2 regions of the Comamonas humi genome follow, and region 2 is predicted to be linked to the other one. Evidence: predicted binding sites of a transcription regulator. Region 2 holds the regulator's gene; the other holds the start of a gene.
The links. Region 2 encodes NrdR, which represses ribonucleotide reductase genes. Its sites were predicted from a motif close to CACNANATNTNGTG; they were not measured.
Positions count from the first base shown of each region.

Region 1: ACYVKR_RS06150 (ribonucleoside-diphosphate reductase subunit alpha) is a predicted target of NrdR. The motif match lies at 12,283-12,296, and genes of this name have one in related genera.

Region 1 is NZ_BAAGSH010000005.1:396,787-411,507, reverse strand. It holds gene selB (selenocysteine-specific translation elongation factor) at 1-1,898, shown strand, start outside; tRNA gene ACYVKR_RS06205 (tRNA-Sec) at 1,931-2,026, shown strand; gene ACYVKR_RS06200 (OmpA family protein) at 2,034-2,528, opposite strand; gene ACYVKR_RS06195 (diguanylate cyclase domain-containing protein) at 2,551-3,792, opposite strand; gene ACYVKR_RS06190 (YfiR family protein) at 3,789-4,352, opposite strand; gene selD (selenide, water dikinase) at 4,514-5,575, shown strand; gene ffh (signal recognition particle protein) at 5,715-7,106, opposite strand; gene ACYVKR_RS06175 (cytochrome C assembly family protein) at 7,205-7,999, shown strand; gene ACYVKR_RS06170 (PP0621 family protein) at 7,996-8,232, shown strand; gene ACYVKR_RS06165 (two-component system sensor histidine kinase NtrB) at 8,234-9,904, shown strand; gene ACYVKR_RS06160 (sigma-54-dependent transcriptional regulator) at 9,933-11,414, shown strand; gene ampD (N-acetylmuramoyl-L-alanine amidase) at 11,414-11,986, shown strand; gene ACYVKR_RS06150 (ribonucleoside-diphosphate reductase subunit alpha) at 12,383-14,721, shown strand, end outside.
Region 2 is NZ_BAAGSH010000009.1:119,761-134,481, reverse strand. It holds gene rnr (ribonuclease R) at 1-873, opposite strand, end outside; tRNA gene ACYVKR_RS11885 (tRNA-Leu) at 893-977, shown strand; tRNA gene ACYVKR_RS11880 (tRNA-Leu) at 1,083-1,167, shown strand; tRNA gene ACYVKR_RS11875 (tRNA-Leu) at 1,276-1,360, shown strand; gene ACYVKR_RS11870 (DUF349 domain-containing protein) at 1,515-4,223, opposite strand; gene ACYVKR_RS11865 (DUF748 domain-containing protein) at 4,357-8,214, opposite strand; gene ACYVKR_RS11860 (lytic transglycosylase domain-containing protein) at 9,152-10,096, shown strand; ZMP/ZTP riboswitch at 10,224-10,372, shown strand; gene glyA (serine hydroxymethyltransferase) at 10,406-11,650, shown strand; gene nrdR (transcriptional regulator NrdR) at 11,658-12,107, shown strand; gene ACYVKR_RS11845 (universal stress protein) at 12,151-12,588, opposite strand; gene ACYVKR_RS11840 (2OG-Fe dioxygenase family protein) at 12,664-13,368, opposite strand; gene ACYVKR_RS11835 (chromate transporter) at 13,663-14,289, shown strand; gene ACYVKR_RS11830 (chromate transporter) at 14,286-14,721, shown strand, end outside.

The DNA of each region.
Region 1 (14,721 bases), on a different contig from region 2:
ACGGCAAGACCACGCTGGTGCGCGCGCTGACCGGCGTGGACACCGACCGGCTGCAGGAAGAGAAGGCGCGCGGCATCTCCATCGAGCTGGGCTACGCCTATGCGCCCTTGGCCGACGGCGGCGTGCTGGGCTTCATCGACGTGCCCGGCCACGAGAAGTTCGTGCACACCATGGCCGCCGGCGCAGCCGGCATCGACCATGTGCTGCTGGTCGTGGCGGCCGACGACGGCGTGATGCCGCAGACCCGCGAGCACCTGGCCATCGTGCAGCTGCTGGGCGTACGCGAGGGCACCGTCGCCATCACCAAGGCCGACCGCGTGGACGGCGCGCGGCTGCAGGCGGTGGAGCAAGAGGTGCAGGCCCTGCTCGCAGCCACGCCGCTGGCCGGCGCGCCGCTGTTCTGCACCGCTGCCGCCCAGCCGGGCGATGCGGGCACGGCGGCCTTGCAGGCGCACCTGTGGCAGCGCGCGCAGCAGGCCGCCAGCCATAGCGCGCAGGGGCTGTTCCGGCTGGCCGTGGACCGCGTCTTCACGCTGCCCGGCCAGGGCACCATCGTCACCGGCACCGTGTTTGCCGGCGAGCTGCGCGTGGAAGCCAGCGTGCAGCACAGCGCCAGCGGCCAGGCCGTGCGCGTGCGCGGCATCCATGCGCAGAACCGCGCCAGCGACACGGCCCGCGCCGGGCAGCGCTGCGCGCTCAAGCTGGCCGGCATCGCCAAGGACGCCATCGCCCGCGGCGACTGGATGGCCGACCCGCGCGCGCTGCAGGCCAGCCAGCGCCTCGACGTGCAATGGCAGTCGCTGCCCGACGCGCCCGCCGTCGCACCCTGGACCTCGGTGCATGTGCATGCCGCCACCGGCCATTGCACCGCGCATGTGGTGCCGCTGCAGGATGGCGCCATCGCCCCGGCCGGCGCCGCACGCGCCCAGCTGGTGCTGGACGCGCCGCTGTTCCTGCTGCCCGGCGACCGCTTCATCGTGCGCAACGCCCAGGCCAGCCAGACCATCGCCGGCGGCCGGGTGCTCGACCCCGACGCCCCCGCGCGCAAGCGCCGCAGCGCCGAGCGCATGGCCTGGCTCGATGCGGCGCAAACCTTGGTCGACGACGGCGACGCCGGGGCGCTCATCGCCCAGGCGCCGCATGGCATGGAGCGCAGCCGGCTGCAGCGCCTGTGCGGCCGCGAGCTGGCCGACGAGGCCCTGCCCGCCGCCACGCTGCGCCTGCCCCTGCCCGGCGGCGATGCGCTGCTGGTGGCCAAGGCGCGCCGCCAGCAGCTGGCCGCGCAGGTGCTCGGTGTGCTGCAGCGCTTTCATGAGCAGTACCCCGACGAGCCTGGCGTCAACTCCGCGCGGCTGCGCCGCATGGCCTGCCCCGCGCTGGCGCCGGATGCACTGTGGCAGGCGCTGCTGGCCGGACTGGCGGCCGACGGCGCCATCGCCGCCCAGGGCGCCTGGCTGCACCTGCCCGGCCACCGGCTGCAGCTCAGCGACGCCGAGCAGGCCCTGGCCGAGCGGCTGCGGCCGGCGATCGCCGCCGGCCGCTACGATCCGCCGTGGGTGCGCGACCTGGCACGCGACCACCAACTGGGCGAGGAGGTGGTGCGCCAGTTGCTGCCGAAGCTCGCGCGCCAGGGCGCGCTGCACCAGGTGGTCAAGGACCTGTTCTACGACAGCGGCCGCATGGACGAGCTGGCCGCGCTGCTGGCCCGGCTGGCGGCCGAGGCGCGGCAGGCCGGCGGGCCCGGCGAGGTGCCGGCCGCGGCCTTCCGCGACGCCACGGGCCTGGGCCGCAAGCGCGCGATCCAGCTGCTCGAATACTTCGACCGCGTGGGCTACACCCGCCGCGTGCGCGACGCCCACCTGATCCGGCCCGATGCGAGCTGGGCCGGCCAAGGCTGAGCGCGCACTGGCTACAATCGCCGCTTCATGTTGGAAGGCAATCGCACCCGGTGGTGCGGCCGGGCTTCAAACCCGGTGGGGGGCGTCAGCCGCTCCCGGGTAGGTTCAACTCCTGCTGCTTTCCGCCACCGCCCCTCAGGGCAAGGGCACGATGATGGCCACGCGCCGGTTCTCGGCGGCCTGGCCGGGCACCACGGGCTTGGAGCGGCCCAGGCCCCGGATCTCCAGGCGGTCCCGGGCCATGCCGGCCTCGGCCAGCAGCTGCGCCACGGCCTCGGCGCGGCGCTGCGACAGCCGCAGGTTGTAGCCATCGCTGCCGCGGTCGTCGGTATGGCCTTCGATGCGCAGCCGGTCGACCCCCGCCTCCGACAGCGCCCGTCCCAGCTCCAGGATGCGCGTCCGCGCCCCGGCGCCCAGATCGGCCGAATCGAACTCGAACAGCAGCTTGCCCGGCATCTGCAGCTCCCAGCCCTGGTCGGATTGCACGAAGCCCTGGCTGCGCAGCACCTGCTGCTGCGGGGTCAGCCCCGCCTCGGGGGGCGCCACCGGCGCCGACTGGCAGCCCGCCACGACCAAGGCGGCGGCCAGCAGCCCCGTCCGCAACCACGCCATGCCACCGGCGCGTCCCATCAGATATCGATCTCGTTGCACTTCATGCCTCTTTGAACGTGTGCGCGCCAACCTCGCGGCGCCTGGCCTTGTCCTCGTACATGGCCCGGTCGGCATGCGCCAGCAGGGCCTGCATGTCCGCACCATGCTCCGGGTAGACGGCCATGCCCACACTGACGGCGGGATAGAGCCGGTCTCCATTTTCAGTCAGGATCGGCGGCTTCATCGCCGCCACGATCTTCTCGATCACGGGCTGCACATCGCCGGCGCCGCGCACCGGGTGCAGCAGCACCGCAAACTCGTCGCCGCCCACGCGCGCCACCAGGTCGGTCTCGCGCACCTGCTGGCGCAGCCGCTCGCCCAGTGCCCGGAGCAAACAGTCGCCGGCCGCGTGGCCGAGCCGGTCGTTCACTTCCTTGAAGCGGTCCGCATCCACGAACAGCACGGCCACCATCTGGTCCAGCTCCATCGCCTCATCGAGCGCGCGCTGCAGGCCCTGCTCGAAGTGCGCGCGGTTGGCCAGGCCGGTGAGGCTGTCGCTCATGGCCTGCTGGGCCAGCAGCGAATTCTGCTGCTGCAGCCGCAGATGGCGCAGCTGCAGCTCGGCCATCAGCGCGTTGAAGTCGTCGCCCAGCTCGCGCAACTCGGCAATGCGCGCCGGCGGCACGCGCTGCTCCATCGAGCGGTCGTGGCGCACGGCGCGGGCCACCCGCGCCAGTTCGCCCAGCGGCTCGGCAATGTCCGCCAGCATACGGCGTGACAGGCGCAGCCCCACATAGCCGCTGATGCCCTGGCACAGCAGCAGCGCCACCAGGCCCGTGCCCAGGAAACGCGCCAGCCCGGCGCCGTCGCTGCGCAGTTGCACCTCGCCGATCAGCCGGCCTGCCTGGCGGATCTCGGCGCTGCCCGGCGGCAGGCGCAGGCCCGCGGCCAGCCACTCGCCCACGCGGGCCGAGGCCTCGGGCTCGGGCGGCAGCCACTCGGCGAAGACCTGGCCATCGGCCTCGACAACCCGGGCCTGCGCGATGCCTTCGTGGCGCAGCATGTCGTCCAGCACGCGGCCGGCCTCCGCCCGGTCGGCGAACACCACCGAGGCCTCCACCGTGTAGGCCACCGAGCGCGCCATCAACTGCAGGTTGTTGGCCAGGTACAGCCGCAGCACCACCAGCCCCACGAGCAGCAGCAGCACTCCGGCCAGCGTGATCGACACCCAGGCCATGCGCAGGTGGGCCCGCCGGATGACGGCGTGCAGCGAGGCATTGCTCAGGATCGCGGGCCTCATCATGGCGCCGCACCCTGGCGCGCCAGCTGCAGCACCCGTGGATTGACCCGCACCCCGCTGCGCGCGACCGAATCGAGGTTGACCTCGAAGCCCACGGCCTCCTTGGCCGGCTTGAGGCAGAACATGGCGCCGATGCGGCACAGCGCCCCGCGTTCGCTGATGGTGAGCATGGCGCGGCCCTGCAAGTTGCGCATGAGTTCGCGCCAGGCGGGCTCGGCCAGGTGGCCGGCGTAGATGCCGTCGCAGTTGGCTAGCGCGTCGGCCTGCCCAGGGTCGGCGCGCAGCACCTCCAGCGGCCGGTTCCCCACCGTCTGCGCCTTGGCGTTCAGCAGCGTGCGCGCATAGTCGGTCTCGCCCACCACGCACAGGCGCAGCACCGGGCCTTCCACCGGCCAGCGGGTATAGCCCAGGATGCCCAGCACCGTGCGCGACACGCCCTCTTCCACCGCGCTGTCGGCGCGCGCCAGCGGCAGCGCCGCCGCCAGCCCCCACAGGGCCAGCAGCAGCCAGCGCCAGGCCCGCCCCGGCCGGGCGAGCGCTCTCGTTTGCTCGTGATATGCCAACTGCAGGCTCCTTGAACCGGCGCAGCCACTGCCTGCGCCCCACCATGGTGCATTCTGAATCATTTTTCCCCACGCACCGCGGGCGCACGATAGCGTCCGATAATAGGCGGCCGCGCCCCGCGGCCGTTCCTCCCTTTCCGTCCCCTTGCGGGCCAGATGGCATGACCCCAGACACCAACACTTCCTTCCCCCGCCTCACCTCGCTGTCGCATGGCGGCGGCTGCGGCTGCAAGATCGCGCCCGGCGTGCTGGCCGAGCTGATGAGCAAGAGCGCGCTGCCCAAGCAGTTCTTCCCCCAGCTGCTGGTGGGCACCGAGACGGCCGACGACGCCGCCGTCTACCAGATCAACGACGAGCAGGCCATCGTCGCGACGACGGACTTCTTCATGCCCATCGTCGACGATCCGTTCGACTTCGGCCGCATCGCCGCGACCAATGCGCTGTCCGACATCTACGCCATGGGCGGCACGCCGCTGATGGCGCTAGCCATCGTGGGCATGCCGATCAACACGCTGCCGCACGACGTCATCGCCAAGATTTTGCAGGGCGGCGAATCGGTGTGCCGCGACGCCGGCATTCCGCTGGCGGGCGGCCACTCCATCGATTCGGTCGAGCCGATCTACGGCCTGGTCGGCATCGGCCTGGTGCACCCCAAGCTGATGAAGCGCAACGCCAGCGCGCAGGCGGGCGACGTGCTGATCCTCGGCAAGCCGCTGGGCGTGGGCGTGCTGTCGGCCGCGCTCAAGAAGGAACAGCTCGACGCCGCCGGCTACGCCGCGATGATCGAGAACACCACCAAGCTCAACCGCCCCGGCCCCGACCTGGCGCGCATCGAGGGCGTGCACGCGCTGACCGACGTGACCGGCTTCGGCCTGCTGGGCCACACGCTGGAGCTGGCGCGCGGCGCGGGCCTCTCGGCGCATATCGACAGCCGCCACCTGCCGCTGTTGCCGGGCGTGCGCGCACTGGCCGAACAGGGCCTGGTGACCGGCGCCTCGGGCCGCAACTGGGCCGCGTATGGCGGCGATGTCGACCTGCCCGCCGAGCTGCCCGAGGCCACGCGCCACCTGCTGACCGACCCGCAGACCTCGGGCGGCCTGCTGGTGGCCTGCGAGCCCGAAGCGGCGCCGGCGGTGCTGGCCAGCTTCCGCCAGCATGGCTTCGCCGACGCGGCCGTGGTCGGCGAGATGCGCGCCGGCGCGGCGCGCGTGGTCGTGGCCTGAGGCTTCGCCGCCCCCAGAAAAAACGCCTGCATCTGCAGGCGTTTTTTCATAAAGCATAGCGGCTTTCGCTTATTCCACCTAGGTTTTCAATAGAAATCCATCTAAAAACCTTACTGATCAAGCGCTAGATGCTCACATTTCAGAACGGCAGCTTGGGCATGCCACCGCCGCCCATCATGCCTTTCATGGCCTTCATGCCGCCCATCTTCTTCATCATCTTCATCAGGCCGCCGCCCTTCATCTTCTTCATCATCTGCTGCATCTGGTCGAACTCGTTGAGCAGGCGGTTCACCTCCTGCACCTGAACGCCGGCGCCGGCGGCGATGCGCTTCTTGCGCGTGGCCTTGATGATCTCGGGCTTGGCGCGCTCCTTGGCGGTCATCGAGCAGATGATGCCCTCCTTGCGGCGCACCTCGCGCTCGGCCTTGTCCATGTCCACCGAGCCGGCCTTCTTGGTCAGCTCGGTCGGCAGCTTGTCCATCAGCGTCGACAGGCCGCCCATCTGCTTCATCTGCTGCAGCTGCGCGAGGAAGTCGTTCAGATCGAAGCCGTCGCCGCTCTTGATCTTCTCGGCCATCTTCTGCGCGGCCTGCAGGTCCACGCCCTGGGTCACCTGCTCGACCAGCGCGACGATGTCGCCCATGCCCAGCACGCGCTGCGCATGGCGGTCGGCGTCGAACACCTCCAGGCCGTCGATCTTCTCGGATACGCCGGCGAACTTGATCGGCGCACCCGTCACCTGCCGCACCGACAGCGCCGCGCCGCCGCGCGAGTCGCCGTCGAGCTTGGTCAGCACGATGCCGGTCAGCGGCAGCGCCTCTTTAAAAGCCTTGGCGGTGTTCACCGCGTCCTGGCCCTGCATGGCGTCGACGACGAACAGCGTCTCCACGGGGTTCAGCACCGCGTGCAGGTCCTGGATTTCCTGCATCAGCACTTCGTCGATGGCCAGGCGGCCGGCGGTGTCAACCAGCAGCACGTCGAAATAGTGCTTGCGCGCATAGTCGATCGCGGCCAGCGCGATGTCGCGCGGCTTCTGGTCAGGACTGCTGGGGAACCACTCGGCGCCGGCCTGCTTGGTCACCGTCTTGAGCTGCTCGATGGCCGCGGGGCGGTACACGTCGCCCGAGACGGTGAGCACCTTCTTCTTGCGCTTCTCAATCAGGTGCTTGGCCAGCTTGGCCGTGGTCGTGGTCTTGCCCGCGCCCTGCAGGCCGGCCATCAGGATCACGGCCGGCGGCTGCGCATTGAGGTTGATGTCGGCAATGCCCTCGCCCATGGTCGCGGCGAGTTCCTTGTTGACGATGGACACCAGGGTCTGGCCCGGCTTGAGCGAGCCCAGCACCTCCTGGCCCAGCGCCTTGTCCTTGACGCGGGCGATGAAGTCGCGCACCACCGGCAGCGCCACGTCGGCCTCGAGCAGGGCCATGCGCACTTCGCGCAGCATGTCCTGCACGTTGGATTCGGTGATCCGCGCCTGGCCGCGCATTTCCTTGACGAGTCGCGAAAGTTTGTCGGTCAGCGCGGATGCCATGCGGGTTTCCTGAAAAGAGTGGGGGCGGGTCAAAAAGGCCTGGGGCGTGCCGCCCTGCGCCGCATTGCCGCGGGTGTGAAAGGCTACACTGTGAACCCATGATTTTACCCAGTGCCTCACCTGTCGGCTGGCTGCTCGCCATTGGCGCAGCAGTGGCATACGCCATTCCGGCCCTGCTGGGATCGCGCACCAGCGAAGCCCGGGCCATGGGCGTGCTGCGGCTGGCCTGGGTGCTGCATGCCTGCACGCTGGCGGCCGCCTGGTTGCTGGGCACGCCGCGCTTCGGCTTTGGCCCGGCGCTGTCGATGACGGCCTGGCTGGTGATGACCGTGTATGCCATCGAGCGCCAGATGTTCCCGCAGTTGCGCATGCGCTGGGCGCTGGGCCTGCTGGGCGCGGCGGCGGTGCTGCTGGCCGCGCTGTTCCCGGGCCAGCCGCTGCACATGCAGGCCTCGCCCTGGCTGCCGCTGCACCTGGCGCTGGGCGTGGCCTCGTACGGCCTGTTCGCGGCCGCCGTGGTCCACGCGGTGCTGATGGGCCATGCCGAAAAGCAGATGCGCAACCCCGCCGCCCAGCCCGGCAGCCTGCCGTTGCTCACGCTCGAGCGCCTGACCTTCCGCTTCGTGCTCGCCGGCTTCGTGCTGCTGTCCGCCACGCTCCTGGCCGGCTGGCTGTTTGGCGACGTGCTGTACGGCGGCGCCTGGAAGTGGGACCACAAGACCGTGTTCTCGCTGCTGTCCTGGGTCACCTTCGCCGTGCTGCTGATCGGGCGGCGCCGGTTCGGCTGGCGCGGCCGCAGCGCCGTCAACGTGCTGTATGCCGGCGCGGCCCTGCTGCTGCTGGCCTATGCGGGCTCGCGCTTCGTGCTGGAAGTCATTCTGAGTCGACCATGAAATACCTGCTCGTGCTGGCCGTCCTGCTGGTGGCCTGGCATTTCTGGCGCAGCGGCCGGGCCTCCGGCGATACGGCTGCGCCGCCCCCTCCGCCCCGCAAGCTGGCGCCGCCGGAGCCCATGGTGCACTGCGCCGTCTGCCAGGTGCACGTGCCGCAATCCGACGCGGTAGCCAGCCGCGGCAAGTTCTATTGCTCGCGCCAGCACGCGGCGGCCGACACCTCCGCGCCGTGACGTGAGCGCAGCAGCGGCCCCGTATTCCGACGCCCCGCGCCTGCGCCTGTGGCGCGGCTTCCTGGCCGGCCGCCTGCTGGTGGCGCTGCTGCTGGCGATCGCCGAGGCCTCCACCACGCCTTCACATGCGCGCATGTGGCCCATCGGCGTGCTGGCCATCTACGACGCGCTGGCCCTGATCTACGCGGCCGTGGTGCGCAGCCCGCCCGCGCCGGACAAGGTCCATGCCTGGCTGCCCACGCTGGGCCTGGACCTGCTGCTCATCACCGTGCTGGAATTCGGCCGCACCGGCGGCTTCAGCGTGACGCCGCTGCTCGGCCTGCCGGTGCTGATCGCCGGCGCGCTGGGCGGCTGGCTGGTGGTGCTGGCCACCTGCGCCTACGCCACGCTGTTCCTGCTGGTCCACGCCTTCCTGTCGGCGGTGAACGGCAGCGGCGGCGACCTGGCCCGCAGCCTGTTCCAGGCGGGCATCTCGGGCGCTGCCTATTTCGGCGTGGGCATCCTGGTGCATGTGCTGGCCATCCGCCTGGAGCGCGAACGCCTGCAGACCCTGCGCAGCACGGCGGCCGCGCACCAGCAGGAGCAGATCAACGGGCTGGTGCTGCAGAACCTGTCCGACGGCGTGATGGTGGCCGATGCGCGCTGCCGCATCATTGCCGCGAACCCGGCGGCCAGCAAGCTGCTCGGCCGGCCGCTGCTGCCGCTGGCGCTGGACCAGCTGCCCATCTGGCGCCCCGTGCTGGAGCAGATCGCCACGACCTTCGCGCAGAAGCAGCCGCTGAGCTACCAGGTCAACCTGCTCGCGCCCGGCGAGAGCCCGCTGGGCCTGCAGGTGCACAGCTGGCTGACCGAGCCCATCCCCGACCCCGAAGCCGGCCTGGCCCAGGGCGACAACCAGCCGCTGTGCGTGCTGTTCGTGCACGACGTGCGCGAGATGGAGGCGCGGCTGCGCACCGAGAAGATGGCCGCGATGGGGCGCATGTCCGCCGCGGTGGCGCACGAGATCCGCAACCCGCTGTCGGCCATCATGCAGGCCAATGCGCTGCTGGAGGAAGACCTGCGCGATCTGGGCAACCCCGCGCTCGCCCGGCTGACCACCATCGTGCGCCAGAACGCCGAGCGGCTGTCGCGCATCGCCGAGGAGGTGCTGGACATCGCCCGCGTGCAGAGCCAGATCCAGCGCGACGGCGACACCGTGCTCGAGCTGGACGCCCAGGTGCGCGCCATCGGCGAGGAATGGCTGGCGCAGCCGCCCGGCGAGCGCCAGCTCACGCTGCACCTGGCCGCCGACACCAGCCTGGTGGCGTTCGATGCCGGCCACCTGCGGCAGCTGCTGGTGAACCTGCTGGACAACGCCCAGCGCTACCACAGCCGCAAAGCCGGCGCGCTGCGCGTCGTGACCCGCAGCAACACCGCCGGCGCCGTGCAGATGACGGTGTGGAGCGATGGCCCGACCATCGACGCCTCGGTGCAGAACCATCTGTTCGAGCCCTTCTTCTCGTCCGAGAGCCGCTCCAGCGGCCTGGGCCTGTACATCTGCCGCGAGCTGTGCGCGCGGCACGGCGCCATAATCCGCTACGAACGCCAGTCGCTGACCAGCGATCCCGCCGTCGCGGGCAACGCGTTCGTGGTGCAGTTCCGGCTGCCGGCCCAGTCCAACTACACCGAGTGATTCCCCTGCCCCGTTGACCCCGTTGCGCATGACCTCCGACAGCACCCATATTCTTGTCGTCGACGACGAACCCGATCTGCGCACGCTGTACGAGCTGACCCTGCTGCGCGAGGGCTACCGGGTCAGCACCGCAGCCTCCGTCACCGAGGCGCGCGAGCAGCTGGCGCAGCAATCCTTCCATGTGCTGATCACCGACATGCGCCTGCCCGACGGTATGGGCATGGAGCTGCTGCTGCTGCTGCGCCAGCAGCAGCGCAACGAGCGCTGCATCGTCATCACCGCCTATGGCTCGGCCGACAACGCCGTGGCCGCGCTGCGCGAAGGCGCGTTCGACTACCTCACCAAGCCGGTGGACCTGAAGCAGTTCCGCCAGGTCGTGGCCTCCGCCAGCCAGGGCGTGGCCACCGAGTCCGGCAGAAAGGCGCCCGAGCCGAAGGCGCCGCAGGCCCCGGGCGGCGTGGCGCTGCAGCGCCTGGTCGGCACCTCGGCCGCGATGCAGCAGGTGCGCGAGCGCGTCGCCAAGGTGGCCAGCAGCATGGCGCCGGTGCTGATCCACGGCGAATCCGGCACCGGCAAGGAGCTGGCCGCCCAGGCGCTGCACGCGCTGAGCCAGCGCGCCGGCGGGCCGCTGATCGCCGTCAACTGCGGCGCCATCCCCGAGAACCTGCTCGAGGCCGAGTTCTTCGGCGCCCGCAAGGGCTCGTACACCGGCGCGGCGCACGACCGCGACGGCTTCTTCCAGGCCGCGCGCGGCGGCACGCTGTTCCTCGACGAGATCGGCGAGCTGCCGCTGTCCATGCAGGCCAAGCTGCTGCGCGCCGTGCAGGAACGCAAGGTGCGCCGCCTGGGCGACAGCCAGGAGGAGTCGGTGGACGTCCGCATCGTCAGCGCCACGCACCGCGACCTGGCCAGCGACGTGCAGGCGGGGCGCTTCCGCCAGGATCTCTATTACCGCATCAATGTCATCGAGGTCGTGATCCCGCCGCTGCGCGAGCGCCGCGAAGACCTGCCGCAACTGTGCGAGGTGCTGCTCGAGCGCCTGGGCGCCGACAGCCCGCAGCCGCTGCCCCGGCTGACGCCGGCCGCGCTGCAGCAGATCGCCCGCCACCCGCTGCCGGGCAATGTGCGCGAGCTGGAGAACCTGCTGCAGCGCGCCGCGGCGCTGAGCGATGGCGCCGAGCTGCGGATCGAGCCGCCGATGCCGGAAGCCGCTCCCCAGCCGCCCGCCGACGGCGGCACGCGCCCCGTTCCGCTGGAGCCGGCGCTGGCCGCGGCAGCCGCCGTGCCCGCCGCTCCCGAGGCCGCCACCCCGGCCTACCCGCGCGAAAAACCGCTGCCCAGCGACTTGCAGGGCTGGATGGACCAGCAGGAGCGCGACATCCTGATCCGCGCGCTGCGCGAAAGCGGCTTCAACCGCACGGCCGCGGCCAGCCGCCTGGGCATCAGCTTGCGCCAGATCCGCTACCGCATGGACCGCCTGCAGATCAACGACAGCGAAGGGGCCGGCTGATGCCAGGCCCGCAGTGGAACGATGGCTGGCTGCAGCGTGCGCGGCCCTGCCCGTCGCCGAACTTCGGCGAGCGCCCGGCCGGCATGCCGGTGGATCTGCTGGTGGTGCACTCCATCAGCCTGCCGCCCGGCCAGTACGGCACCGGCGCGGTGCAGCAGCTGTTCACCAACCGGCTCGACTGGGACGCACATCCTTATTACCAAGGCATCCGCGGCATCGAGGTGTCGGCGCATTTCTTCATCGAGCGCGACGGCGCGCTGTGGCAATTCGTCAGCTGCGACCAGAGGGCCTGGCATGCCGGCGCCTCGGAGTGGCAGGGGCGCGGGCGCTGCAACGACTATTCCATCGGCGTCGAACTCGAGGGCCTGGAAGGCCAGCGCTTCGAGCCGGCGCAGTACCGGCAGCTCGCGCAGCTGGGCCGGGAGCTGCGCGCGGCCTACCCCATCGCCCAGGTCGCGGGCCATGAGCACATCGCGCCAGGCCGCAAGCAGGACCCCGGCCCCGGCTTCGACTGGCAGCGGCTGCGGCACGAGCTGGGCTGGCCGCCGCAGATGTTTCCGCCGCCCGCCTGAGCCGGCAACGCCACGCACACAAAACCCCTAGGGTTTACCCGTTGTGCAGCTTTTGCCACAATCACGCCCTTTTTGCGCCCCCCATCGCCCCGCCGCCATCCGCATGGTGCCGAGGGCCGGCAGCCAAAGCTCCGCACCGGATCGCATGGATGCTGATTCCGGCACCGCAAATGCAGATGCCGCAAGGCGCTGCGGCGGCTCCCGGCGGGTCGCGTGCCCACCTAACACAATTGCTGACACCAACAAGGCAGCCATTGCGCTGTACACTACCAGTAGTGTTTCGCAGGATCTCCAGACACTACCTATAGTGTTGCAGTCCATCACGCCGATCGCTGCCTTGCTGGTCATCCGCGCCTGTTTCCCCCCTGTTTTTCCGTACCATCCAAAGAGGACACCATGAACGCTGCGCCGCTTTCTGCAGAGTTGACCGCTGTCGCCACCAGCGACCGATCCATCCCCGGTTCCACGGTTCTTCCTGACTACCAGATCATGCGCCGCAACGGCGCCGTGGTTCCGTTCGAGCCGCAGAAAATCACCACGGCGATGATGAAGGCCTACCTGGCCGTGCACGGTGCCCAAGGCTCGGCCTCGGCCGGCGTGCGCGAAGAAGTCGAAGAGCTGACCCAGACCGTGGTGCGCGCCCTGATGCGCTCGCGCCCCGGCGGCGGCACCTTCCACATCGAGGACGTGCAGGATCAGGTCGAGCTGGGCCTGATGCGCAGCGGCAAGCACGAAGTGGCCCGCGCCTACGTGCTGTACCGCGAGCGCCGCAACCAGGAACGCTCGCAGCTGCAGACCCAGCACGCCCCGGCATCCTCGCCCAGCCTGCATGTGCTGGAAGGCGGCCAACGCGTCGTGCTCGACGTGAAGAAGCTCAACGACCGCATCGCCGCCGCCTGCCAGGGCCTGGGCAAGGACGTGGAGCCCGCGCCTATCCTGACCGAGACGCTGCGCAACCTGTACGACGGCGTGCAGATGGACGAAGTGTTCAAGGCCTCGATCCTGGCCGCGCGCACGCTGATCGAGAAGGAGCCCGACTACAGCTTCGTCACCGCGCGCCTGCTGCTGCACACCATCGTGCGCGAAGTCATCGGCCAGGACGTGGCCGCCAGCGACATGGGCGCCGCCTACGCCGACTACTTCCCGGGCTTCATCCAGAAGGGCGTGGACAACGAGCTGCTGAACCCCGAGATGCTGAAGTTCGACCTGCCGCGCCTGGGCGCGGCGCTGAAGGCCGAGCGCGACCAGCAGTTCGACTACCTGGGCCTGCAGACGCTGTACGACCGCTACTTCCTGCACGTCAAGAAGACCCGCATCGAGCTGCCCCAGGCCTTCTTCATGCGCGTGGCCATGGGCCTGGCGCTGGGCGAGGCCGACCGCAACGGCCGTGCCATCGAGTTCTACGAGCTGCTGTCGTCGTTCGACTTCATGTCGTCCACGCCCACGCTGTTCAACAGCGGCACGCTGCGCTCGCAGCTGTCCTCGTGCTACCTGACCACGGTGCCCGACGACCTCGACGGCATCTACGAATCGATCAAGGAAAACGCGCTGCTGTCCAAGTTCGCCGGCGGCCTGGGCAACGACTGGACGCGCGTGCGCGCCCTGGGTTCGCGCATCAAGGGCACGAACGGCGAATCGCAGGGCGTGGTGCCCTTCCTCAAGGTCGTCAACGACACGGCCGTGGCCGTGAACCAGGGCGGCAAGCGCAAGGGCGCGGTCTGCACCTACCTGGAGACCTGGCATCTCGACATCGAGGAGTTCCTCGAACTGCGCAAGAACACCGGCGACGACCGCCGCCGCACGCACGACATGAACACGGCGAACTGGATTCCCGACCTGTTCATGAAGCGCGTGATCGAGAAGGGCTCGTGGACGCTGTTCTCGCCGTCCGACTGCCCTGACCTGCACGACAAGTTCGGCACCGAGTTCGAGAAGGCCTACCGGGGCTACGAGGCGAAGGCCGCCAGCGGCGAGCTCAAGCTGCACAAGACCCTGCCCGCGGTCGATCTGTGGCGCAAGATGCTGTCGATGCTGTTCGAGACTGGCCACCCCTGGATCACCTTCAAGGACGCCTGCAACCTGCGCTCGCCGCAGCAGCACGCCGGCGTGGTGCACTCGTCCAACCTGTGCACCGAGATCACGCTGAACACCAGCGACGAGGAAACCGCCGTCTGCAACCTGGGCTCGGTGAACCTCAGCCGCCACCTCAAGGACAACGGCCAGGGCGGCCGCACGCTCGACCACGACAAGCTCAAGAAGACCATCGCCACCGCGATGCGCATGCTCGACAACGTGATCGACATCAACTACTACGCCGTGGACAAGGCGCGCAACTCCAACCTGCGCCACCGCCCGGTGGGCCTGGGCATCATGGGCTTCCAGGATGCGCTGTACCTGCTGCACACGCCCTACGCCAGCGACGCCGCCGTGCAGTTCGCCGACGAATCGATGGAAGCCGTGTGCTACTACGCCTACTGGGCCTCGACCGAGCTGGCCCAGGAGCGCGGCAGCTACTCCAGCTACCAGGGCTCGCTGTGGAGCCAGGGCATCCTGCCGCTGGACTCGCTGAACCTGCTGGCCGATGCGCGCGGCAACGCCGACTACGTGCAGGTCGACCGCAGCATGACGCTGGACTGGGATGCCCTGCGCAAGAAGATCGCCAAGGACGGCATGCGCAACTCCAACTGCGTCGCCATCGCGCCCACTGCCACCATCTCCAACATCGTCGGCGTCGA
Region 2 (14,721 bases):
GACCATGCACAGCCGGTCCACGTCGGGGTTCAGCGAGCACAGGCCGTTCGACAGCTTCTCGGGCAGCATGGGGATCACGCGGCGCGGAAAGTACACACTGGTCGCGCGGTCGTAGGCATCGACATCAATGGCGCTGGCCGTCTGCACATAGTGGCTCACATCGGCGATCGCCACCAGCAGGCGCCAGCCCTTGTTGCGGCCGATCTTCATGGGCTCGCAGTACACCGCGTCGTCGAAGTCGCGCGCGTCCTCGCCATCGATGGTGACCAGCGCCACGTCGGTCAGATCGACCCGGCCCCTGCGATCCATCTGCCGCACCTTGTCGGGCAGCTTCTTGGTCTGGGCCAGGCACTCCTCGGAGAACTGGTGCGGCACGCCATATTTGCGCACCGCGATCTCGATCTCCATGCCCGGATCGTCGATCTCGCCCAGCACCTCGACCACACGGCCCACGGGCTGGCCGAACAGCGCCGGCGGCTCGGTCAGCTCGACCACCACCACCTGGCCCGACTGGGCATCGCTGGTGGCGTTGCTGGGGATCAGGATGTCCTGGCCGTAGCGCTTGTCCTCGGGCGCGACCAGCCAGACGCCGCTTTCCTGCAGCAGCCGGCCGATGATGGGATGCGCGGGACGCTCGATGATCTCGACGATGCGCCCCTCGGGCCGCCCGCGCCGGTCGGTGCGCACGATGCGCACGCGCACCCGGTCGCGGTGCAGAACAGCCCTCATTTCGTTGGCGGGTATATAGATATCGCTTTCGTTATCGTCCCGCACTACAAAGCCGTGGCCTTCACGGTGTCCCTGGACTGTTCCTTCAATTTCTTCTGACAAATTTTCTACTCCTGCAAAGGCAGCGGTTTTTTTGACGTACAATCTGAGTCTTTCCTGAAATGCCCAGGTGGCGGAATTGGTAGACGCACTAGTTTCAGGTACTAGCGGGTAACTCCGTGGAGGTTCGAGTCCTCTCCTGGGCACCAAGTTTAACGACAAGTGCAACTTGTTTTGTGAAACGTGGCGAAATCATCGTAGAAGGAAAAGCAATTTGGCAAAGGCCTGTTCGGCCAGCGCCCAAATCCTGAAATGCCCAGGTGGCGGAATTGGTAGACGCACTAGTTTCAGGTACTAGCGGGTAACTCCGTGGAGGTTCGAGTCCTCTCCTGGGCACCAAGTATTTATGCAGCAGGCTCCTTGCGGGCGTGGTGCAATCGCCAAAGGCACAAGCCTGCGGCAGCGATGCATATCTTGGATGCATCGATCATCGTTGAAATCCTGAAAGCCCAGGTGGCGGAATTGGTAGACGCACTAGTTTCAGGTACTAGCGGGTAACTCCGTGGAGGTTCGAGTCCTCTCCTGGGCACCAACGGCAAAAGCCGCTGCAGCAATGCAGCGGCTTTTTTCTTTTCAAGCCAAATCAGGCTCCAGCCCTTACCCAGCAAGCGCGAGCAGCTATTCTTTTTGCAATAAAAAACCCGGCACACGAAGGCCGGGTTTTTTCATGGGCAAGCAGCCCGCGCTTATTTGCGTAACAGCGACTTGAGCACCGCCTGCAAGCGCCGCGCTGCCGCCTCGTCGCTGGCCGAGGCCAGCACCTTGGCCACGTCCTGCGCCCAGGTTTCCTGCGGCGAAGGCGCATTGCGCTGCGTCAGCAACTGCAGCTGCAGCGCCCGGCGCGCGGTGATCTGGTCTGCCGGCGTGGGTACGTCGGCCGCCATCTCCAGGCGCAGCAGCGCCTCGCCCGCCTGGCCTTTGGGCTCGGCCTGAATGGCCTGGCCCCAGTTCGAGCGCACCGGTCCAGGCAGCTTGCCGCCCAGCTCCTGCGCCGACGGCAGCTGCGCCGCATCGCGGCGGGCCCAGGCATCGAGCAGTTGCGTCAGCGCCTGGCCATGGGCCTGGCTGGCCAGCTTGCGCAGGGCCGCCTGTGCATGGTCCATCGCATCGCGCTGGGCACGGAATGCCGTGTCGCCCAGGCGCGGACCGCGGTCTTCGCGGCGGTCTCCATGCCGGTCGTCGCGCGCGGGACGGTCCCGGCCCCAGCCACCATCGCGGTCGCCCGGGCGGCTGCCGGCGCGTGCGGGCCGGCCATCGCGGCTGTCGCGGCCATCACGGCGGTCGTTACGGCCGGCGGAAGGCACATCCTTTTTCGCACCCGGACGGTCATCACCGCGCACCGCCACCACCGGACGCGGTGCGGCCACGGGCTTGGCGGCCGGCTGCTCGGCTTCGCCGGAAGAAGTTTCGGACTCCGCCCCATCGGCAGCCGATTCAGCCACAGACTCGGCAGCTGGCGCCTCAGGCGCCTCGGCGGCCTGCTCGGCCTGTTGCTGCTGCTGGGCCTTGAGGGCCTCCTGCAGCGCCTGCATGGCGGCCTGGATCTGCTGGGCATCGCCGCCGGCGCTGGCCTGCTCCAGGGCCTTGGAGGCTGCGACCACGCCCTGGTCGCGGGCGCTCATCTGCTCGGCCACGCGGTGGCGCTGCTGGGTCTTGCGCTCGAAGGCCTCGTCCAGCGGCTTGCGGAACGCGTCCCAGAGCTTTTGCTCGTGGCGGCGGTCCATGGGCACGGACTGCGCCTCGGTCTGCCACTGGCGTTGCAGCTCGCGCACCGCGTCGATGTTCAGGTGCGGTGCCTCGGCCAGCTTGGCGGCCTCGGCAATCAGGGCCTCGCGGCGCAGGATGCTGGTCTTCTGCGCGGCTTCGAGCGGCGCCGAGACCTCGGCCACGGCCTGCTTCCAGGCCGACTGCAGTTCGGCAAAGGCTTTTTCGCCCACGTGGCCGCTGGCGCGCCAGCGGTCGCTGAACTGGTGCAGGCCACGCTGGATCTGCTTCCAGTCGCCGCTGGCCGCGTGTTCGGCGCCCCAGGCCTTGAGTTCGGCGATCAGGGCATCGCGCTCGGCGCGGTGCTTGGCGCCCTCTTCGCGCACTTTCTCGAGCCACACGGCCACCTGCTTGTGGGCGGCATTGCAGGCTTCGTCGAAGCGCTTCCACAGGCCGTGGTTCGTGGGGCCGCTCTGGTCGGTCTTCTTCCAGTCCTCGCGCAGCTGGCGCAGCGATTCCTGCAGCTTGCGGCCGCCCAGGGCCTGGCCTTCGGGGCGCTTGAGCAGACCCTCGGCCTTGGCGATCAGTTCCTCGCGCACCTTGTCGGCGCTCCAGCGCTGCCAGCCTTCGAGTTCGCCGGCGGCGATCAGCGCCGCATTGACTTCATGCTCCAGCGCGCTGTCGATCTGCTTGCCGTGCACCTTGAGCACCGCACGCAACTCGCCCGCCGCGCCCGATGCCGCCTTGCCATGGCCTTCAGCGGTCTGCGCCTTGAGCTTGGCCAGCGCCTCGTTCACCGCGGCCTGCGCACGCTTGGCTTCCTGCGGGTCTTGGGCGGGCTTGGCTACTGCTGCACGCGCCGCAGCCTGCTCGGCCTCGGTCGGCAGGCCGCGCGCGGCGCGGATCTCGTCGGCCCACACCGGCACCGACGGCAGCGGCGCCTGCGCATCGGCAGCGGCCGTAGCGGTCTGCGCCAGTGCGGACTGGAAGGCATCCCACACCACCAGCAGCTGCGCCTTGGAGCCGTCGAGCAGCGTGGGGAAACGCGCCTCGACGCTGCCCCAGTTGGCATCGCCTTCGAGCGCGGCAGCCTGCTCCTGCCAGTGCGCCACATCGGCCTCCAGCGCGGGCTGGGCGGTCTGCGCATCGGTCCAGGGCTTGGTGGACAGCACTTCCACGCGCTGGGCCAGCAGCACGGCGGCCTCGCGCTGCACCTGCACGCGGTGCTGCAGGTCTTCGATGACCTTGACGCGCTCGGCGAGCTGCAGCTTCAGCGCCGACAGCGGCTCCTTGGACAGCGGCGCACCGGCCTTGGCGGCGTCGCGCTGCCAGGCCAGGGCATCGGCGATGTTCAGCTTGCCCGCCTGCAGCAGCTTCTCGGCCTTGTCGGCCCATTCGACGGCCAGCGCCTCCTGGCCCTTGGCGCGGCGCAGTTCTTCGAGGCGCTCGCGGATGGCCTTGGCCGCGCCCTTGTCGCGGGCGCTCAGCTCCTTGAAGACTTCCTGCAACTGCTCGGACGATGGATTGCCCGCCAGCCATTCGCGCACCTTGGCGGCGCGGTCACCCGAGGTGGCCGCCGAGAAGGCACCGCCGGTCATGGCATCCAGCGGGTGCACAGCCACCGCCTTGGCCGGCGCCGGAGTGGGTTCGGGAACATCGGAAGACTTGCCACGCGATGAGAAAGGAAACATGTATACGGTCACTCAATAGGGTAAGTGGCTACGGTGGCTCATGTGCACCAGCCATGAAGCCGCTATTTTCACCGGAATTGCCTGTCAAATGCGGTGACGTTTGCGAAGAGCGTGTTTATGGCCTGAGATTCTGTCACCGCGTGGCGAGCTTGAGCTCGGCGCGCGGCTTCCAGTCCTTATCCTGGCCCTCGGTCTTGATGTTGCCCAGGAACAGGCGCTCGAGCTTGACGCCCTGCCCCGCCAGATAGTCGCGCACGGCCACGCCGCGCGCCAGCGCCAGCTCGCGCATGGCGTTGTCGGGCACCTCGATGCTGGTGAGCAGCAGGGTTTCCATCTCGGCCTGCGGCAGGTCCTTGGCGATGCCGACCATGTTGCGCGGCTTCTTGATGTCGGCGCGCTTGTAGACCTCCTTGAGCAGCTCCAGGTATTCCTGCGGCGCGACGGCCTCCACCGCCTCGGCCTTGCCGCCGGCGCGGATGGCCTGGCGGCGCTTCTGCGCCAGCACCATGTCGTCGATCTGGGCCTTGCGCCAGCCATCGCGCTCGGCCTCCAGGTCGGCCTCGCCGACCACGGTCATCTGCAGCGCCGGGCGGTCCTGCAGGGCCTTGGCCACCTTGTCGAGCTGGGCCTTGGCCTCGGCCGACAGCACGCCGCTGCCCGGCGCGAACGCCACCTGGCTGGCCTCGGAGCCGCCGCCAAAGGCGCTGGACAGCAGCGCGAACGGCGAGGTGATGGCCTTCATGATGAGGTTGCCGATGACCTTCAGGATCACCGGGCCCAGGCTGAACTGCGGGTCGTTGAGCGAGCCGCTGATCGGCAGGTCGAGGTCGATCACGCCGTCGCGGTCGGCCAGCAGCGCCACGGCCAGCTTCACCGGCAGGCTGGCCGGCGCACCCTTGACCTCGTCGCCGAACGACAGCTGGTTGAGCACCAGCTTGTTCGTGGCCGTGAGCTGGCCATTGGGCTGCACGTCGTACTGCACGTCCACGCTCATCTTGCCGCGCTCGATGCCGTGGCCCGCGTACTTCACGCTGTAGGGCGACAGCGGCGGCAGTTCCAGGTCGCGCACCCTGCCGTGGATGCTGAGCGCCAGCGGCTTGACCAGCGGGTTGAGCTTGCCGGTGATCTCCAGCGACGCAGTGCCCTCGGCCTTGCCGCGCAGCTCCAGGTCGGCCAGCGCTGGCGGCTGGCCGGCGGCGGCCGGCTCGGACGAGAAGCCGCCGATGCGCCCCGCCAGCTCGGACAGGTCGGCCGAGTAGTTGGGCTTGATGAAGTGGTCGGAGAACTTGACCGTGCCACCCGACAGCAGGATGGGCCCCAGGTCGATGATGGGACCGGTCGCCGGGGCGGGCGTAGTGTCTACCGGCGCCACCGCCACGGCGGGCTTGGCATCGGCAGCCTTGGCATCGGCGGGCGCGGCCGGCGCGTCCTCGTTGCCCAGGTCCTGCAGGTTGAGCTTGCCGTTCTCCTGCACCACCAGGCGGGCGTAGAAGTCGGACAGCGCCGTCTCGCCGACCTTGACGCGCAGGCGCTGCGCGGGTTCCATGCGCACCTCGACGCCGCGCAGGCTCAGGGTCTTCCAGTTCAGCAGGTCGTCGCCGGCGATCTGCATGCCGCGCGGGCCGCTGCGGCTGGATTTGGAGTCTTTTTGCTCATCAGCGCCCGTATCATCAGCGCCAGCAGCTACTTTTTCAGTAGCATTCGCGGCTTTCTTCGCATTCGCCGCCAGGGCCTTCACGCGCACGTCGTCCAGGCCCGCATCGCCCTTGACGCTGACCACCGGCCCCTTAGGCGACTGCGCGAAATCGAGCTGACCGCGAAAGCTCGCGTCGGCGCGCAGCAGCCGCAGCGGCAGCTGGTCGGCCACATAGGGCTCGACCGCATGCACCGGCACCTGGGTCAGGTTGAGCCGACCGGCGGCCGACAGCGGCGCCAGGCCCACGGTGCCGTCGAACAGCAGCCGCCCCGGCTCGGCGCGGCCGGTGGCGATGCGCCCGGCCAGCTTGACGGGCGATGGCTTCGCCTTGGTCGACAGCGGCGCGAACTGCTCCACCTTCAGGTCGAGTGCCGAGAGCTTGAAGGCCACCCGGCGCGGCGTGGCTTCATCCAGGTACTGGACGTTCGCGTCCTTGACGGCGATGCTGGCCAGTTCCACCGACCAGGGCTTGTCGGCGGGCTTGGCCCCGGCTGCGGCCTGGGTTTTCGGCAGCCATTCCTCGTACATCCAGCGGCCCGCCTTGTTGCGCGACACGCCGACGGCCGGCTGCAGCAGCTCGACCGAGCCGACCTTGACCGATTGCTTGGCGGTGTCGATCACCGCGTCCTTGACCTGCAGCTTCTGCAGCTCGAACAGGCTGTCTTTGCCCTTGAGCCCCACGGCCGTGCCGCGCGGCGCCGTGCAGCGCGCGGCCGCCTTGCACTGCAGCGCCACCTGCGAGACGGACAGGTCCGCGACCTGCACCGTCACATCGGCGCCCTGCCGGTGGATCTGCACCTGGCTGTCGATCTGGCCCAGCACGCCCGGCTCGAGCACACCGGTCAGGTACGAGGCGCCGAGCTGCAGCGGCAGCTTGGTGGTGGTGACCTTCACATCGGCCATCGCATCGGTGGCCTGCCCCTCGAAGGCGATGCGCCCATCGGACGGCACGCCCTTGTCGCCGCTCAGCCCGGCCTCACCCTTGAAGGGAAACGGCTGCTGGAAGGGCCAGGCGATGGCACTGGCGTCCAGCGCCAGGCCGTCGAGCTGCACGCGCGCCGGGATGGGCACGCTCTCGTCCAGCCACACGCCGCGGGCATCGCGCACCTGCACGCGGTCGACCTGCACCGACCAGGCCGGCGCGGCCGCAGCGGCGGGCTTCGCATCGGGTTTTGAGTCTTTTTGGCCTTCAGCGCTTTCTGCATCTGCGCCAGCAGCTATCTTTTTTGATTTTTCGGTTGCCACCGGCTGGCCTTGCGCATCCAGCAGGCGCAATTGGCCGTTCTTGTCGCGCTGCAGCGATACCTGCGGCGACTGCAGCACCACCGATTCGAGATGCACCTTGCCGGCCAGCGGCTGCACGTCGGCCAGCGCCACATCGAGCGCCTCCCACTGCAGCAGCTCGCCATCGCGGGCATCGTGCACACGCACCTTCGAGGCCTTGGCCGTGCCGCTGAGGCGCACGGCCGGCTTGTCGGTCTGCTCGAACGCGACCTTGATGTCAGCATCGAGCACGCCGGCCATCAGCTTCACCGGCAGCGAGGCCGGGATGTAGCCCAGGTACGGCGCCAGGTCGAACTGCTGGATGTGCAGCACCGCATCGGTCTTGCGGTTGTCGGTGAACGGCGTGGACTCGGCGCTGCTGTCGAAGCGGCTGCCGTTGAGCTGGAACGCCAGCTGGGGCAGCACCTTGATCTCGCGCTTGGATTCGAGGTTGCTGACGAAGGGCACGCCCAGGTTCAGGCCCTTGACCTCATGCGTCTTGCCGACGGTAGCGTCGTGGAACTCCACCGCACCGTCGCGCAACGCAATGTTGTAGAGCGCGAACTGCGCCGGCTTGCTCTCCTTGGGCGGCTCGGGGTCCTTCAGGCGCTCGAGCACATCGTCGAAGTCGAAATGGCCGGGCGAGGTCTGCGCCAGGCTCACCACGGGCTGGTCCACCTCCAGCGCGTCGAGCACCGGCGCCAGGCGCCACAGCGACTGGATATCGGCATCCGCATAGATGCGCGCCACCGCCAGCTGCGGCTGCTCGCCCTGCGCCGCGGCAATGCGCAGGTCGCGGATGGTCAGCTCCAGCGTCCAGGGCTTGAAATCCACCGCGCCGATATGCACCTGGCGCCCCAGCTTGGCCGTGGCAATCTTCTCGCCCTGCGTGCGCAGCAGGTACGGCAGCGCCGCCCAAGACAGCGCCCACAGCGCCAGCAGCCCGCCCACCGCCCAGGCCAGGCGGCGCAGCCAGCGCCGCACGGCGGGATGGTTCTTTACAGATGTTTCGGTTTTGGTGTTCTTGTCCATCTTCTTGCAGCGTTTTGATAGCGCCCGTGGCAGCAGATAAGCGGATTGTGCCGAATTGCCAGGGCAAACGACAGCACCCGCGGCGACCCATTGGCGGCCAGGGACCTCTCCCCAGGGCCTGGGATCACCCTCTTTATATATAGAGGGGCTCGGCACCAGACTCGGGCTTTCAGGGGTCGGACGCACAGCCAATCCCTGGTAAAAACCCTATATGCCCCAGGCTTATAGGCTGTTTTTCATGGTTTTTAGCCCTTCGCGCAACGGGTCCGCCAGCCCTCGCCGGTGCCAGGCAGCAGCCTTCGAGTGGCTGGCGAAGCAGTACCCCCACAGGCCCCACTCCCACTCCTCGGTAAAACGCAAAAATTTGTCATTTTCGTGTCAGCCTTTGCATGCCGGCCCCGGCCCCGCTTCCGCCGGGCCGCTTCGCCATCCATAGCAGCCTGCCCAGCGCAAAAGCGGGCTCGCAGGGCGAGCCTGCCGCGCGGGCGGCCCGGATGGGGGTCTCGGCGCACGGCATGACAGATATTTTTGCTTGCCTGGCGTTGCGGCGGCCGAAGGCGCCCGCCGCATCCCGTCCGAGGGCTTGTGGCCGCTTCCATGGGCGCTATTACTTCATCGCCGTAAGGGCTTTTCCTACACGATTTTTTATTACTTATATATCTGATTTTTCAAACTCTTAGTGTTGACCAGATATTAGAACAAATCCTAGAATTCGCGGCATTGATTTACATCGTTGATTTGTCTTGAGCCACTCCACCCCCGGTGTGGCACATCGTAGTCCCGACACGCGAGCAGCGTGCAAGAAACGACGAGGGGCGCTTTGCAAAGCAGGCGCCCCGATCTTGGTGAGGCACAGCACAGTGACCCCGCCCCCTGCCGGCTACCTCTTCATGGGCACGCAGCCCTGAGCCGCAGGTATTGGAAAGGAAATATAGGTATGACAGCTTCCGCGAAAGTGGTTGCCGGCGTGCGCTTGGTGCGCGCCAATATTGCGCAGGCCATCCTGGCCGTGACGCACAACGGATTTGCATTGCTGGGCCTGCTGGTGGCCTTTACCGCGCTGACCCTGGTGGCGCGCGACGACCTGCGCCACAGCGGCGAGAACTACCTGCGCGGCTGGCTGGAAGCCCGCCACCTGGCCTCCGGCCCGGTGGTGGCGGACGCCGCCGCCGGCGAGTCCTCGGCCGAAGCCGGCCCGGTCATCGCGGCCGTGGACCGCGCCACCGCGACCAACCCCCATAAGCTGCCCAAGAACCAGGCTGCCGTCGCCTACTGGCTGAGCAAGAAGTACAGCGTGGCGCCCGAGCCGCTGGCCGTGCTGGTGTCGCAAGCCTACGAGGTGGGCAAGGCCACCAAGCTCGACCCGACGCTGATCCTCGCCATCATGGCCGTGGAATCGAGCTTCAACCCGTTCGCGCAGAGCTCCGTCGGCGCGCAGGGCCTGATGCAGGTCATGACCAAGATCCACACCGACAAGTACGAAGGCTTCGGCGGCCACTTCGCGGCCTTCGACCCGGTGACCAACCTCAAGGTGGGTGTGCAGGTGCTGCAGGAATGCATCCAGCGCGCCGGCTCGATCGAGGGTGGCCTGCGCTACTACGTGGGCGCCGCCAACCTGCCCAGCGACGGTGGCTATGCCGCCAAGGTGCTGGCCGAGCATTTCCGCATCAAGCAGGTGGCCAACGGCCGCAGCAACCCGGCCGATCCGCCGGCCAAACCCAACCTGTCGGCCAAGGCCAATATCCCGGCGGCCCCCGCGGCGCGTCCTGCTCCGGCAACCAATGCCTCGGCCGACCTCGCGCTGGCCAACCAGGCCACCGAGACGGCAGCGGCTGTCTCCAGCAGCGGCGGCACCAAGGTCGCCATGGTGGCGGGCTCCTGAGACAGCCCTGTCGCTCTCTATATAGATGACGAAAGCACCCCCGGGGTGCTTTTTTGTTGCCTGCCCGCCGCGCGGCCCCGAATTGAATGCCCCAGGCCCCCGGCAGAGGCCTGGCCTCGGCTACACTAGCCGGGTACGCGACTGGCGATAGGCGCGGCGCCTGAACAGGCACCGCCGCTGACGTGGAAACCAGCAGGAGCCTCTCCTGTGAACCACCGGGGAGCGTACCGCCCGGGCGATGCCCGAAGCGTTCCGCCGTTCGCCTGGGCAGCCCTTGTTCTCAAGGGACATCAAGTTCATAGGACTGCCATGTACCACCGCAATATTCTTGTCGAACAGACCGACCCCGAGCTCTTTGCTGCCATCCAGGCCGAAAACCTGCGCCAGGAGCAGCACATCGAGCTGATCGCGAGCGAGAACTACGCCTCGCCCGCCGTCATGTGGGCCCAGGGCACGCAGCTCACCAACAAATACGCCGAAGGCTATCCCGGCCGCCGCTACTACGGCGGCTGCGAGTACGTGGACGTGGCCGAGCAGCTGGCCATCGACCGCGTGAAGCAGCTCTTCGGCGCCGAAGCCGCCAACGTGCAGGCGCACTGCGGTGCATCGGCCAACGAAGCCGTGTTCCTTGCCTTCCTCAAGCCCGGCGACACCATCATGGGCATGAGCCTGGCCGAAGGCGGCCACCTGACCCACGGCATGGCGCTGAACATGTCGGGCAAGTGGTTCAACGTGGTCTCCTACGGCCTGAACGCCAAGGAAGAGATCGACTACGACGCGATGGAAGCCAAGGCGCGCGAGCACAAGCCCAAGCTGATCGTGGCCGGTGCCTCGGCCTACAGCCTGCACATCGACTTCGCGCGCTTCGCCAAGATCGCCAAGGAAGTCGGCGCCATCTTCATGGTGGACATGGCCCACTACGCCGGCCTGATCGCCGCAGGCGTGTACCCCAGCCCCGTGCCCCACGCCGACGTGGTGACGTCGACCACGCACAAAAGCCTGCGCGGCCCGCGCGGCGGCATCATCCTGATGAAGGCCGAGCACGAGAAGGTCATCAACAGCGCCATCTTCCCCGGCCTGCAGGGCGGCCCGCTGATGCACGTGATCGCGGCCAAGGCCGTGGCCTTCAAGGAAGCGCTGACGCCCGAGTTCAAGACCTACCAGCAGCAGGTGGTGACCAACGCCCGCATCGTGGCCGAGACGCTGACCCAGCGCGGCCTGCGCATCATCAGCGGCGGCACGCAGAGCCACGTCATGCTGGTGGACCTGCGCGCCAAGGGCATCACCGGCAAGGAAGCCGAAGCCGTGCTGGGCCAGGCCCACATGACGATCAACAAGAACGCCATCCCGAACGACCCCGAGAAGCCGATGGTGACCAGCGGCATTCGCGTGGGCACGCCCGCGATGACCACGCGCGGCTTCAAGGACGAGGAAGCCCGCCTGACCGCCAACCTGATCGCCGACGTGCTGGACAACCCGCGCGACGAGGCCAACATCGCCGCCGTGCGCGAGAAGGTCAACGCGCTGACCAGCCGCTTCCCGGTCTACCGCTGATCCATCCATGAAGTGCCCCTTCTGCAGCCACCCGGAGACGCAGGTCGTCGAGACCCGCGTGGCTGAGGATGGGGGCTTCGTGCGCCGCCGCCGCCAGTGCGGCGCGTGCGACAAGCGCTTCACCACCTACGAGCGGCCCGAGGTGGCGCTGCCGGCCATCGTCAAGAAGGACGGCCGCCGCATCGACTACGACCGCAGCAAGCTCAAGGGCTCGTTCAGCCTGGCGCTGCGCAAGCGCCCGGTGAGCATCGATACGGTGGAGCAGGCCATCGAGCAGGTCGAAGACAAGCTGCGCAGCCTGGGCGCCCGCGAGGTACAGACGCGTTTGATCGGCGACCTGGTGATGGCCGAGCTGCAGAAGCTCGACAAGGTAGCCTACATCCGCTACGCCAGCGTCTACCGTAGCTTCGAGGACATCGACCAGTTCAAGACCTTGGTCGACGAAGTGCGCAAATAAGAAAGGCTCCACCAGGAGCCTTTTTTGTTTTGCCGCGCCGGACTTACTGCCGCACCACCAGCACCGGGATGTGGCTGGCCCCGAGCACGCGCTGGGTCACGCTGCCCAGCACCAGCTTTTCCAGGCCCTTGCGGCCATGCGAGCCCATCACGATCAGGTCGGCATCGGTGGCCTTGACGGCCTGCATCACGCCGTCGTGCACCGAGTGGCCCTCGCCCACCAGCGTCTTGACCGGAATGCCAGCCTGCTCCATGTGCTGCTTGACGGAGTTGAGTGCGGAGTCGGCCTCGGCGGTGGCCGCCGACAGGTACTGCGCCTGGCCGTAGGCAAAGTCGGCGCCGACGCCGGTGAATGGGTAGGGATCGATCACGTAGACGGCCGTCACGTCGCTGTTGAAGGCCTTGGCCAGTTCGGCAGCCTTGGACACCGCCAGCAGCGAGGTGGGCGATCCGTCCACGGGAACCAGAATGTGCTTGAACATGGTGGCGCCTTCCTTTCTAGAGCGTTACTGAATTGGTTGTACCCCAATTCGGGGCACGAGGCAAACCAGCGCGCGCTAAGCTGCGTCGCTGCCCTGGAAACCGCCGCGGCGCAGCGTCACCACCAACGTGTCGCGCCAACCGCCCTGCTCGCTCTGCGGCAGGATGGGCGTGCTCTCGTGGATCATGCGCGCATCGTCGAGCAGCATCACCGACCAGGGCTCGGTCAGCGTGAAGCGCACGCCCTGCGGGCCGGCCGCGTCGAACACGCGGGTCTCGCCGCCCCTGATGCGCTCGCGCCCCACGAGGAACACCGCCACCAGGTCGACGCCATCGCGGTGCGCGCCCTCGGGCGTCGGGCGGCCGATGCCGTCGGCCGTATCAATGCGGAACTGGTGCGCCTCGGCGTACCACGGGGTCTGCGCGCCGGTGCCGAACAGCGCGCCGGCGGTCTGCCCCAGCGCCAGCAACAGTTGCTTCCACGCGGGCGCGGCCACGGTGCCCAGCTCCATGGGCTCGAACCAGCGCTGCATGCCGCCGTGCAGCGCGTTGTACTCCACCGGCTGCCAGTGGGCGCGGTGCGCCACTTGCTCGACCGCGCCATCGCGCAGCACGAAGCAGGAATGGCGGCGGTGGCGGTAGCGGCCGCCGTCCTTCAGGTAGCCGTCGGGCGGCATGTCGTTCCAGCTGGGCGACAGCGCCTCGAGCGCTGCCAGTTCGCAGCCAGCCCACTGGCTCACGGCTGCCGGGCTGAGCACCGCATAGCCATAGGCGCTCAGCATGCTGCCGGTCTGGGCAGCGTCGCTGTAGGGAGGGGGAAAGATCACGGGTGCAGTCACGGCCGCAGGTCTCTACAAGGGTGGGAAAGGCGACAGCTTACGTGACTTTGCCGCCCCGTACACCGATCTGGCGCAAAGACTGTGCAGCCCACTGTCGCTGCCGTATCCCCCGTTGCCCGCTCGCCCCCCGCGATCGGCGATGCCCTCCGTCCCCGAATGCGAACGATCCGGCGCCTGCCCATCGCGGCCGCTTCGGCGCACAATGGCAGGCGCACGCTACCCGCCCGCTCCCGCACCATGGCCGCCCCCTTGCCGATACCCGCTCCCAACACCCCACCTCCCCCACGCCGCGGCCCGGCCAGCCCCTGGCAGGTCTTCACCGCCTTCACCTCGATCGCGCTGCAGGGCTTTGGCGGCGTGATGGCCATCGTGCAGCGCGAGCTGGTCGAAAAGCGCCAGTGGCTGACGGCGCCCGAGTTCGTCGAGGAATGGGCCGTGGCGCAGATCATGCCCGGCGCGAACGTGGTCAACCTCTCGATCACGCTGGGTGACCGCTACTTCGGCTGGCGCGGCGCGCTCGCGGCGCTGGCCGGCATGCTGCTCGTGCCCATGATGGTGGTGATCGGCCTGGCGCTGCTGTACCGCCACTGGGCGCACCTGCCCGCGGTGGCCGGCGCGGTGCGCGGCATGGGCGCCGTGGCGGCCGGCCTGGTCGCCGGCACGGCCTGCAAGATGATGATGGCCATGGGCCACCACCCGCTGCGCTGGGCGGGCTGCCTGGCGGCCGCGGCGGCCACGGTGGCGGCGCTGGCCTGGCTGCATTGGCCGCTGGCCGCGGTGCTGCTGGGCATAGGCGGCCTGAGCTATGCGCTGACCTGGCGGCGCCTGGCGCCGGAGCCCGCGCGCGACGGAGGCCAGCCATGACGGCCGCGCCGCTGGCCATGCAGGCGCAGGATTGGCTGCACCTGCTGACCTACTACCTGTCGATGTCGCTGCTGATGGTGGGCGGCGCGATCTCCACCGCGCCCGACATGCACCGCGTGCTGGTCGACGAGCAGGGCTGGCTGAGCACGCTGCAGTTCAACAACGCGGTCGCCATCGCGCAGGCCGCGCCCGGCCCGAATGTGCTGTTCATCGCGCTGATCGGCCTGCAGATCGGCCAGAACGCCAGCGCGGGCGCACCGCTCGGCACCGTGTGGCTGACCTGCATCGTCGCCGTGGCCTGCACCATGCTGGGCGTGCTGCTGCCCACGTCGGCGCTGATGCTCGCGGCCTCGCGCTGGCTGCAGCGCTACCAGCAGCACCGCGCGCTGCGCGCCTTCAAGCTGGGGCTGTCGCCGGTGGTGATCGGCATGA